Regions from separate parts of the Schleiferilactobacillus harbinensis genome, predicted to be linked through region 2. Evidence: predicted binding sites of a transcription regulator. Region 2 holds the regulator's gene; each other region holds the start of a gene.

Evidence for each region. Region 2 encodes HrcA, which represses chaperone genes, less so after heat shock. Its sites were predicted from a motif close to TTAGCACTCNNNNNNNNNGAGTGCTAA; they were not measured.
Region 1: a site for HrcA is predicted at 1,209-1,235, ahead of FMM01_RS14785 (ATP-dependent Clp protease ATP-binding subunit). Genes of this name have one in related genera too.
Region 3: a site for HrcA is predicted at 1,884-1,910, ahead of FMM01_RS01145 (ATP-dependent Clp protease ATP-binding subunit). Genes of this name have one in related genera too.

The regions. Positions count from the first base shown of each region.
Region 1 is NZ_CP041364.1:2,990,445-2,993,726, forward strand. Features, by position in the region: gene FMM01_RS14775 (MFS transporter) at 1-757, opposite strand, end outside; gene FMM01_RS14780 (hypothetical protein) at 912-1,157, shown strand; gene FMM01_RS14785 (ATP-dependent Clp protease ATP-binding subunit) at 1,348-3,282, shown strand, end outside.
Region 2 is NZ_CP041364.1:983,075-986,356, forward strand. Features, by position in the region: gene dnaK (molecular chaperone DnaK) at 1-414, opposite strand, end outside; gene grpE (nucleotide exchange factor GrpE) at 474-1,133, opposite strand; gene hrcA (heat-inducible transcriptional repressor HrcA) at 1,155-2,219, opposite strand; gene hemW (radical SAM family heme chaperone HemW) at 2,341-3,282, opposite strand, start outside.
Region 3 is NZ_CP041364.1:219,424-222,705, reverse strand. Features, by position in the region: gene FMM01_RS01145 (ATP-dependent Clp protease ATP-binding subunit) at 1-1,821, opposite strand, end outside; gene FMM01_RS01140 (hypothetical protein) at 2,020-2,208, shown strand; gene FMM01_RS01135 (phosphocarrier protein HPr) at 2,353-2,619, shown strand; gene ptsP (phosphoenolpyruvate--protein phosphotransferase) at 2,619-3,282, shown strand, end outside.

The DNA.
Region 1 (3,282 bases), 1.3 Mb from region 2:
CCGTCCCCCGGAAATACTGAGTGGTCATCAAGGGATAGACTGCGCCGGCGGGCATGAAAATCAGGGTGAACAGGGCGCCAATTAAGGTCAGCTGGAAAATCCCTTTATCTTTGCGCAGCAAGGTCCAACCGGTCAGCATGTCCTGCCAGAAATGGACCGGGCCGTCCTGTTTCAGCCGTTCCGGCAAGCGGGTGATCAGCATTGTCGCGGACCCGAAAATCGCCCCAACGACATCCAGCAGAATCACGTAATTGATGTCGAACATGCCGAAGAGCACCCCCGCCACCGCCGGGGCGATAATCATTTGCACGGACTGGAACGCCCCGATTTGGCCGCTGATCTTCGTCAGCATCGTGTTCGGGACCAAAGTCGGGGTGATGGATTGCAGCGTGGGATATTGAAACGTCTGGGCCAGCGAGCGGACGAACATGGCTAAGAAGACCATCCACAGGGGGAAGGTATGACCAATCAGGCCAATGACCGCCAAGACGAGGGCCGCCAGCGCCGTCAGCATATCCGTCCCGATCATCAGCCATTTCTTATTATGCCGGTCGATGATCGGCCCGACGAAGGGCGAAATGAAGATGCCCGGTAAAAAGCCGATGATCGTCGCCAGCGAAATCATGGTGGCTGATTTGGTTTCGACGGTTAAGTACCACAGCAGAGCATATTGGACGATGGCACTGGTGATGCCGGATAGAAACTGGCCGGTCCACATGCGGTAGAAGTTAAAACGCCAAGTTGTTGGTGCGGTCATAGTGATCCTCCCTCGTGACGCAAAATGATGTCCAGAAAGTATACCAAATTGGGGCGCGGGAGGGCAATCAGATTGCTTGTTATAAGCCGAAATGATGGTTCTAACGTTGCTGAGTGCGTATACTAGCAGATATTAGGAATGGAGGCCGCACAACATGGATAATAGAAGCGTCGTGCCGTTGGTTCCTTACGGCCGTGAGTACTCACTTGAAGTTACCCAGTCTGAATTGAAACAGCTCGGGGCGGATAGTACAAATACGTTTGAAAAAGTAGTTGATTCGGTGAAGGGGACAATTACGTATCGCAAGCTTCCGTCTACTGCTCACGAGGATTTCGTGAAAAAGGGAATGAAGTACTATAACGAGAACCGCCAAATGATGGAAGACCTAAAGGATATGTAGACCATTCAGGCAGTCTGCCCAAGTGCAGCCTGCCTTTTTGTGCACTAAATATTAGCAATTAGCTTAACAGAGTGATAAAACTGGTATATACTATAATTGTTCGGTGAGAGAGACACCGGCACGGTGTGCAAGCACCGTTCACAGAAAACGCAAGTAATATTGTCTAAGTGGTTTATAGGGGGTATGTCTTATGGCAGACGATTTTAACAACAACGATGATTTCTTCCACAACGATATGGATGATTTCTTCAATCAAGTGATGCATCAAATGGGTCAAGGCCAGTCCGCCCGGTATGTGGTGAACGGCCATGAATTGACCCCGGATCAGTTCGCCCAATTCCGGGCGACTGGGCAAATGCCCAGCGGTGACGGCAGCAGTATTCCCGTCAATGATGGGCAGACCAAGGCCGTTAAGAAGGGCGGCATCCTGGAAAAGATGGGTCGAAATTTGACCCAAGAAGCCAAGGATGGGTTGCTGGATCCGGTCATTGGCCGGGATAAGGAAATTCAAGAGACCGCTGAGATTCTCAGTCGGCGGACGAAGAATAACCCGATCCTGGTTGGTGACGCTGGGGTCGGCAAAACGGCCATCGTCGAAGGCTTGGCGCAGGCTATTGTCAAAGGCGATGTGCCGGAAGCAATCAAGGACAAGCAGATTTGGTCCATTGATATTTCTAACCTGGAAGCCGGTACCCAGTACCGGGGCTCCTTCGAACAGAATATTCAGAATCTGATCAAAGAGGTCAAGGCCGCGGGCAACGTCATTCTGTTCTTTGATGAAATTCAACAGATTCTCGGCGCTGGTTCTGTCGGCGGCGACGATAACGGCAGCAAGGGTTTGGCCGATATCATCAAGCCGGCCCTGAGCCGGGGCGAAGTCACCGTCATCGGGGCGACGACCCAGGACGAATACCGCAACACCATCATGAAGGATGCGGCCCTGGCCCGCCGGTTCAACGATGTCACCGTGAATGAACCAAGCAAGGCCGACACCTTCAAGATTCTCCAAGGCGTCCGCAAGCTCTACGAACAGCACCATCACGTGCAATTGCCGGATGATGTCCTGCAGGCGGCGGTAAACTATTCCGTGCAGTACATTCCGCAACGGTCTTTGCCCGATAAGGCCATTGACCTGATCGATATGACCGCCGCGCACTTGGCAGCTGAACATCCGGTGACGGATAAGGTGGCTTTGGAGAAACGATTGAAGGAAATTAACAAAGAAAAGGATGCCGCCGCGAAGAAAGAGGACTACAAGGCGGCGGCCAAGGCTAAGACCGAGGCGGACCAGATTCAAAAGCAGCTGGCCAACGATGGCAAACAAGTCGAGGCTGTGGCGACGCCGAATGATGTGGCCGAATCCGTGCAGCGGTTGACCGGTATCCCTGTTCAGCAGATGTCCGGTAACGATATCGAACGCCTGAAGGGCTTAGGCAGCCGGTTGAAGGGGAAGATCATTGGCCAGGATGAAGCCGTGGATATGGTTGCCCGGGCTATTCGCCGCAGCCGTTCCGGCTTTGCCAGCGGCAATCGGCCGATTGGCTCCTTCCTCTTCGTTGGTCCCACGGGGGTCGGCAAGACGGAACTGGCTAAGCAGCTGGCGCTGGATATGTTCGGCAGCAAGGACGCCATCATCCGGTTGGATATGAGTGAATATTCTGACCGAACTGCCGTTTCTAAGCTGATTGGGACCAGTGCCGGCTACGTCGGCTACGAAGACAACGGCAATACGCTGACGGAACAAGTCCGCCGGAATCCATATTCCATTGTCCTGTTGGACGAAATTGAAAAGGCCGATCCGCAAGTCATCACGTTGCTGCTGCAAGTCTTGGATGATGGGCGGCTGACCGATGGCCAGGGCAACGTGGTCAACTTCAAGAACACGATCATCATTGCCACGTCCAATGCCGGCTTTGGTACCGAAGCATTGGCTAAATCCGGGAAGAAAGATGAAGACATCATGACCCGGATCGCGCCTTACTTCCGTCCTGAATTTTTGAACCGGTTCGACGGTATCGTTGAATTCAGTCATTTGACCAAGAAAGACTTGCATCAGATCGTTGATTTAATGCTCGCTGATGTCAGCCGCATCTTGGGCCGCAAGCAGATTACCTTAACGGTTTCT
Region 2 (3,282 bases):
CAACCCGGCAATCGTCCCGGCATCCTTGGTGGCCTGCCGTTGGGCATCATTGAAGTATGCCGGCACGGTAATCACAGCATCCTTCACTTCTTCACCTAAGTAATCTTGGGCGAAGTTCTTGATGTATTGCAGGATCATCGCAGAGATTTCTTGGGGTTTATACGTCTTATCGCCGACTTTAACGGTGTAATTCGGATCACCCATGTGGCGCTTGATCGAAGAAATTGTGTCCGGGTTCGTGATTGCTTGCCGCTTTGCGACTTCCCCGACTTGGATCTCGCCATCCTTGAAGGCGACAACGGACGGTGTGGTCCGGTTGCCTTCTGGGTTAGCGATGATTTTTGGCTTGCCGCCTTCCAAAACAGCGACTGCGGAGTTGGTGGTGCCTAAGTCGATACCAATGACTTTTGCCATACTCAAATTACCTCACTTTTAACAATATACAATTCAAATTTTTATTCAATTCACGCGTATTACTGAGCGACAACGACCATCGCGGGCCGCAGGACGCGATCCCGCAGCATGTAGCCCTTTTGCAGCACTTGCACGACCGTGTCGGCTGGATGATCCTTGTCGGCCGGTGCAGTGGAAACCGCTTGGTGCTTGGTCGGGTCAAATTTTTCACCCGCCGCCGCGATCTCCGTAATGTGATTCTCGGCCAAGGAGTGGATCAAGTGTTCATGGGTCATTTCCACACCCTTGTGCAGCTGGGCCATGCCGTCCGCATTGACTTCAGCGGCCAAGGCCCGTTCCAGATTATCGGCCACCGGCAGGATCGACTTGGCTAATCTTTGGCCGTCGTACTTAATCATCCCGTCGATTTCTTTCTTCTGGCGATTGCCCATATTGCGCATCTCTGCTTCAGCCCGCAAGTATTTATCTTCCAGTTGGGCCACTTTGTCTTTTAACTCTTTATTTTCTTTTTCCAACGCGGCGGTCGACGGGCCCTTGATCAAATCATCCAGGTCTGCCTTGGTTTCATCCAATACCTTGTCCTCAGTGGATTCCGGCTGTTTCTTCCGGCCAGTTTGGACATGGGCGTGGATTTGAGCCGCGGTATCTTTTTCTTGCACGTGATCTTCAGAAGGAAAATCTTCCTTCTTCTTTGTCTCGTGTTCTCTTTCCTTAGCCAATCTGCAAAACCCCTTCGTTAATTATCCGTGATCCCGATAGTAATCGGCAATGCGCCGGGCCAGTTCATCCCGGAATAAATCCAGCAGCCCGATCACTCGGGAATACGGCATGCTGGACGGACCGAGGATCGCAATCATGCCATCCCCATACTCGCCAGCGTGGTACGTAGCCCGAATCAACGACATGTTGGCCAGCAATTGGTTCGGGAACTCATGACCCAAGCGCACGGTCACCCCGTGCTCAGTGGGCGGCTTGGTGTCGTCATCGGGATCGTTCAGCCCCAGGAGCGCCGCGAGTTGATCATCTGTATCGATCAGATGATACAGCGACTTCAGCTGATTCACATCGTCCATGTGGGCGTAATCCAGAATATTCATCTTGCCGCTGATATGGAAGCGGTCTGCACTGGCTTCGCTGAGAATCCCATGGACCACATCCAGAAAGAAATCCGGCGAGTGAATATACTGACTGATCAGCGGGATCAAATGACTGTCCAGCTGGTTCATGACCGTCGCAATGGGCTTGCCCACCAGCTGATCATTGATCACCCGCATCACCGCCTCCAGCTGTTCACCAGTGACGGTATCCGGGATCACGAACGTCTTATTGACGACCTGCCCGGAGGTGGTAATCAGCAAGGCCAAGACCCGGCGATTACCCAGCGGCATCAATTGGAAGCCTTCCAGGCGCATGACGCCCACTTCCGGCCCCAGCGTGATCGCTGTATAGTGAGTCAGTTCAGAAAGGATCTTCGCCGACTGGGCCACCAATTCATCGCCTTGATAGAACTTCTGACGGAAAATGGTCTGAATCATATTCAAATCATCGGAATCCACCATCGTCGGCTGCAATAGATGGTCCAAGTAATACCGATAGCCGGTATCGGACGGCACCCGGCCGGAGGACGAATGGGTCTTCTCGATCAAGCCCGCCGATTCCAGCGCCGCCATGTCGTTGCGAATCGTGGCACTGGAGACCTTCATCGGGAGCGAACCCATGATGGTCTTAGAACCCACCGGTTGGCCGCTCTCGTTATAGTGCCGAATAATCTCCTTTAACACCAACATCTCACGTTTGGTCAGCATCGCTACCACCTCTTTTTTAGCACTTAATGATGTTGAGTGCTAATACACTACATAATATACCAACCAAGCGCTTTGAAGTCAATGGCTCAGCGATATTTTTAGCAGGTTTTCGGTGCGGGTGCTAATCGGCATCATCCAGCAAGAATTTTTCAAACACGTCGTTGCCGATGAAGCGGCCCCGCTGGGTCAGCGCGACATGGCGGCCATCATCGGTGACCAATCCCTGGGCGACCAGTTCCGGCACCGTTTGCCCGTACACGTCCTCGATGGTCATCTTGAAGCGCTGGGCAAAACGCTGGCGGTCCACCCCGGCATTCAAGCGCAGCCCAAGAAACATCTGCTCTTCCATTTGTTCCTCGGGAGAAACCAATTGGCGGGCAAACACCGGCACCTTGCCCGCCCGTAACGGGTTCAGATATTGCTGAATCGGGCCGAAATTATGGTAGCGATCCCGATCCAGGTAGCCCCAGGCGCCGGCGCCGAAGCCAAAGTAGTCTTCATTCTGCCAATACTTCTTGTTGTGCACCGATTCGTACCCGGGCTTTGCAAAGTTGCTGATTTCGTATTGGTGAAGCCCGTGATCGGCGAAATAATCCATGGCCAGTTCATACTCGTCAGCCTCCGTGTCATCGCTGGGCAGGTGGAGTTTGCCCGCACGCATCAGGTTATAGAATACGGTTCGCTGCTCCAGGATCAGGGAATATGTCGCATAGTGGGGCAGATCCAGGGACACCGCTTGGCGCAAGCTATCGGCAAAATCATCATAGGTCTGCCCCGGCAAACGGTAGATCAGGTCCATGGACATGTTGTCAAAGCCGGCCGCCCGGGCATTTTTGAAGGCGGTGTACACGTCCTTGGCCCGATGGGTGCGGCCGATTTTCTTCAACACCGCGTCGTCAAACGACTGGACACCGACACTCAAGCGATTGACCCCGTGGTCTTTGAACACGTGCAGGAGATCCATGGTCAGCAAGTTGTTGGGATTGCATTCAATGGTGAATTCGCCGCCGGCCGGCAGCGGCAGCAGGTCGTTGACCCCGCTGAGCAGCCGGTCCATCTGTTC
Region 3 (3,282 bases), 760 kb from region 2:
TGTCTTGCCCGATGCTTCTGCCGCGAAACCAACATTGGCTTCTTGGTTTGCTTGGCCGGCATTGGACGTCATGATGATGATGGTGTCCTTGAAGCTGACCGTGCGGCCTTGGCTGTCGGTCAACCGGCCGTCATCCAAGATCTGCAGGAACATGTGCATCACGTCCGGGTGCGCCTTTTCGATTTCATCCAGCAGGATCAAGCTGTACGGATGACGCCGTACCTGCTCAGTCAACTGACCAGCCTCTTCGTAGCCGACATAACCCGGAGGCGAACCGATCAGCTTGGAGACGCTGAACTTCTCCATGTACTCACTCATGTCAAAGCGAATCATCGAATCCTCGGAACCGAAGAGCTGCTTAGCCAATTGCTTGGCCAATTCCGTCTTGCCGACCCCAGTGGGGCCAACGAACAGGAAGGAACCGATCGGCCGGCCGGACTTGTTGAAGCCGACCCGGTTGCGCCGAATGGCGCGGGCCACATCTTCCACGGCCTTGTTCTGACCGATGATGTGTTTCTCCAATTCAGGGGCCAGGTTGACCAGCTGATGCTGTTCCTGATCCTTGATCTGGCCGACGGGGATACCAGTCTTCTCTTCAACGATGTTTTCCATGTCCTTTTCGGTCACGGTCGGCTCGTTCTTGGGATCAATGGTATCCTTCTTCTTCATATCCCCGAGCTTGTCGATCTGGTCACGGTAGTAAGCAGCCTTCTCGTAGTCTTCCTGCTTGAGGGCGGCCTGCTTTTCTTTCTCCGCGGCGTCGATCTTTTCTTGGATCGTCTCGGGATCAACAACAGTCAAAGTCAAATTCTTGCGGGAACCAGACTCATCCAACAAGTCAATCGCCTTGTCAGGCAGGAACCGATCTTGGATATACCGGCTGCTCAACTCCGCAGCTGCCTTGATGGCCTCCGCGGTGTAGTGCACGTGGTGATAATCCTCGTACCGCTTCTGAATGCCCTGCAGGATCTTGATGGTTTCCTTGACACTCGGTTCATCCACTTGGATGGGCTGTAACCGGCGAGCCAGAGCAGAATCCTTCTCGATCGTCCGATACTCGTCACTGGTCGTTGCGCCGACCAGCTGCAGTTCACCCCGGGCCAACGCTGGCTTCAAGACGTTACCTGCGTCCATACCGCCTTCCGCGTTGCCCGCCCCGACGATCTCATGGATCTCGTCGATGAACAAGATGATGTCTTTATTCTTCTTTAATTCTTCCATTAACTGGGTCATGCGTTGTTCGAATTGACCGCGGATCCCGGTGCCTTGCACCAGAGAAACAACGTCCAAGCGAATCACGCGCTTGTTTTGCAGCTTAGCGGGCACATCGCCATCGACGATCTTCTGAGCTAAGCCTTCCACCACGGCCGTTTTACCGACCCCGGCCTCACCAATCAGGACAGGATTGTTCTTGGTCCGGCGATTGAGGATCTCAATCACCCGGGCAATTTCCTTATCCCGGCCGATCACTGGATCGATCTGGCCATTCTTGGCTTCGGCAGTCAGGTCAACCCCGAATTGTCCGAGCAGACCACCGCCGTTGCCGCGCCCGCCTCGACCACCAGCTTGGGTCTGGGGACGCTGTTGTTGGAAGTTCTCGTTTGCTTGGTTTTGGGCGGCTGGATTCATGGCTTGGAAAATATCGTTTAAGCTGCTAAACCCGAATGGATCATTCGGGCCGGCGTCACGAGTGCCATTCTGTGCCTGGTTCTTCAGCAGTTGATAGCAGTCTTGGCAAAGATTGATTTCCTTGCGCTGGCCATTAACGCTGGTGTACAGATGGATCGTGGCTTCATTCTTATGACAGTTGTCACACAGCATACGCTTGCCACCTTTCTTCACTGGCCGAAACTTGCTTTCGACCTACGCTTATTATCATACAACTAGCACTCTCTTGATGCAAGTGCTAACGCTTGGGGCAAATCGCCGATTTTTCGCGGCTTTTTAATGCACTGTGCTGTGAGGGGGTATAATAGGAAGCGGATCAATGTTCCTAACAGAAAGGAGGCTGTGGGGCTCATGCCTGACTACCAACAAGCGCTGCAACAGCTGGTGGCCGGGAAGATCAGCGAGATCACCATTAAACCGGAGAACTTCTTCGCGTTTCGAAAGGTCTGGACCGATTTTCCCCAGCGCAACGAGATTGTGGGCACCGCCCAGCGCGGCGGCACCATCGTTTACCAGTTCCATGAAAGCGGTAAACACTAACAGCCATCGTACTTTTTACGGGGCTTGAAGGTTGTATCACTACTGAAAAAATGGTACTCTGAAAGATGAAATGTAGGGCTTTCGCCGTGCCATTTCCCGACCACCTGACGTGGTTAATTAACTGATCAAAAGGAGATATGAATCATGGAAAAACGCGATTTTCACATCATTGCTGACACAGGTATCCACGCTCGTCCCGCTACGCTGCTGGTCCAAACAGCAAGCAAGTACGACTCTGACATCAACTTGGAATACAAGGGCAAGTCAGTGAACCTGAAGTCGATCATGGGCGTTATGTCCCTGGGCGTTGGCCAAGGGGCTGATGTGACCATTTCTGCCGAAGGCGCGGATGAAAAGGATGCCATCACTGCCGTAGCCGACACGATGAAGAAGGAAGGACTCGCTGAATAATGAGTAAGCACCTCAAAGGGATTGCCGCCAGTGACGGGATTGCCGTCGCGCCCGCCTACCTGTTGGTAGAGCCGGATCTGTCGTTCGACAAGAAGACGATCAGCGATCCTGATACAGAGGTTAGCCGCTTACAAGATGCACTTGATAAATCAACTGCAGAATTAAAGATTATTCGGGACAAGGCCAAGGAAACTTTGGGTGCAGACGAGGCACAAGTCTTCGAAGCACACATGATGATCCTGGCCGATCCTGATTATATCGGTGCAATCAAGTCCAAAATCAAGGACGATAAAATCAATGCAGAAGCGGCATTATCTGCTGTATCGGATCAGTTCATCAGCACCTTCGAAGCCATGACGGACAACAAGTACATGCAAGAACGTGCCGCCGACGTGCGGGATGTCACGAAGCGGGTGATGAGTCACCTGCTGGGTGTCACCCTGCCCAACCCGGCATTGATCGACCATGAAGTCGTCATTGTGGCCCACGACCTGGCGCCCAGTGATACGGCGCAATTGAACAAGAAATTCGTTAAAGGATTCGTCACCGATATCGGCGGCCGGACGGCCCACTCGGCCATCATGGCCCGGTCGCTTGAGATTCCCGCCATTGTTGGTGCAGAATCCGTCACGAAGGACATCAAGGACAATGACATGGTCATTG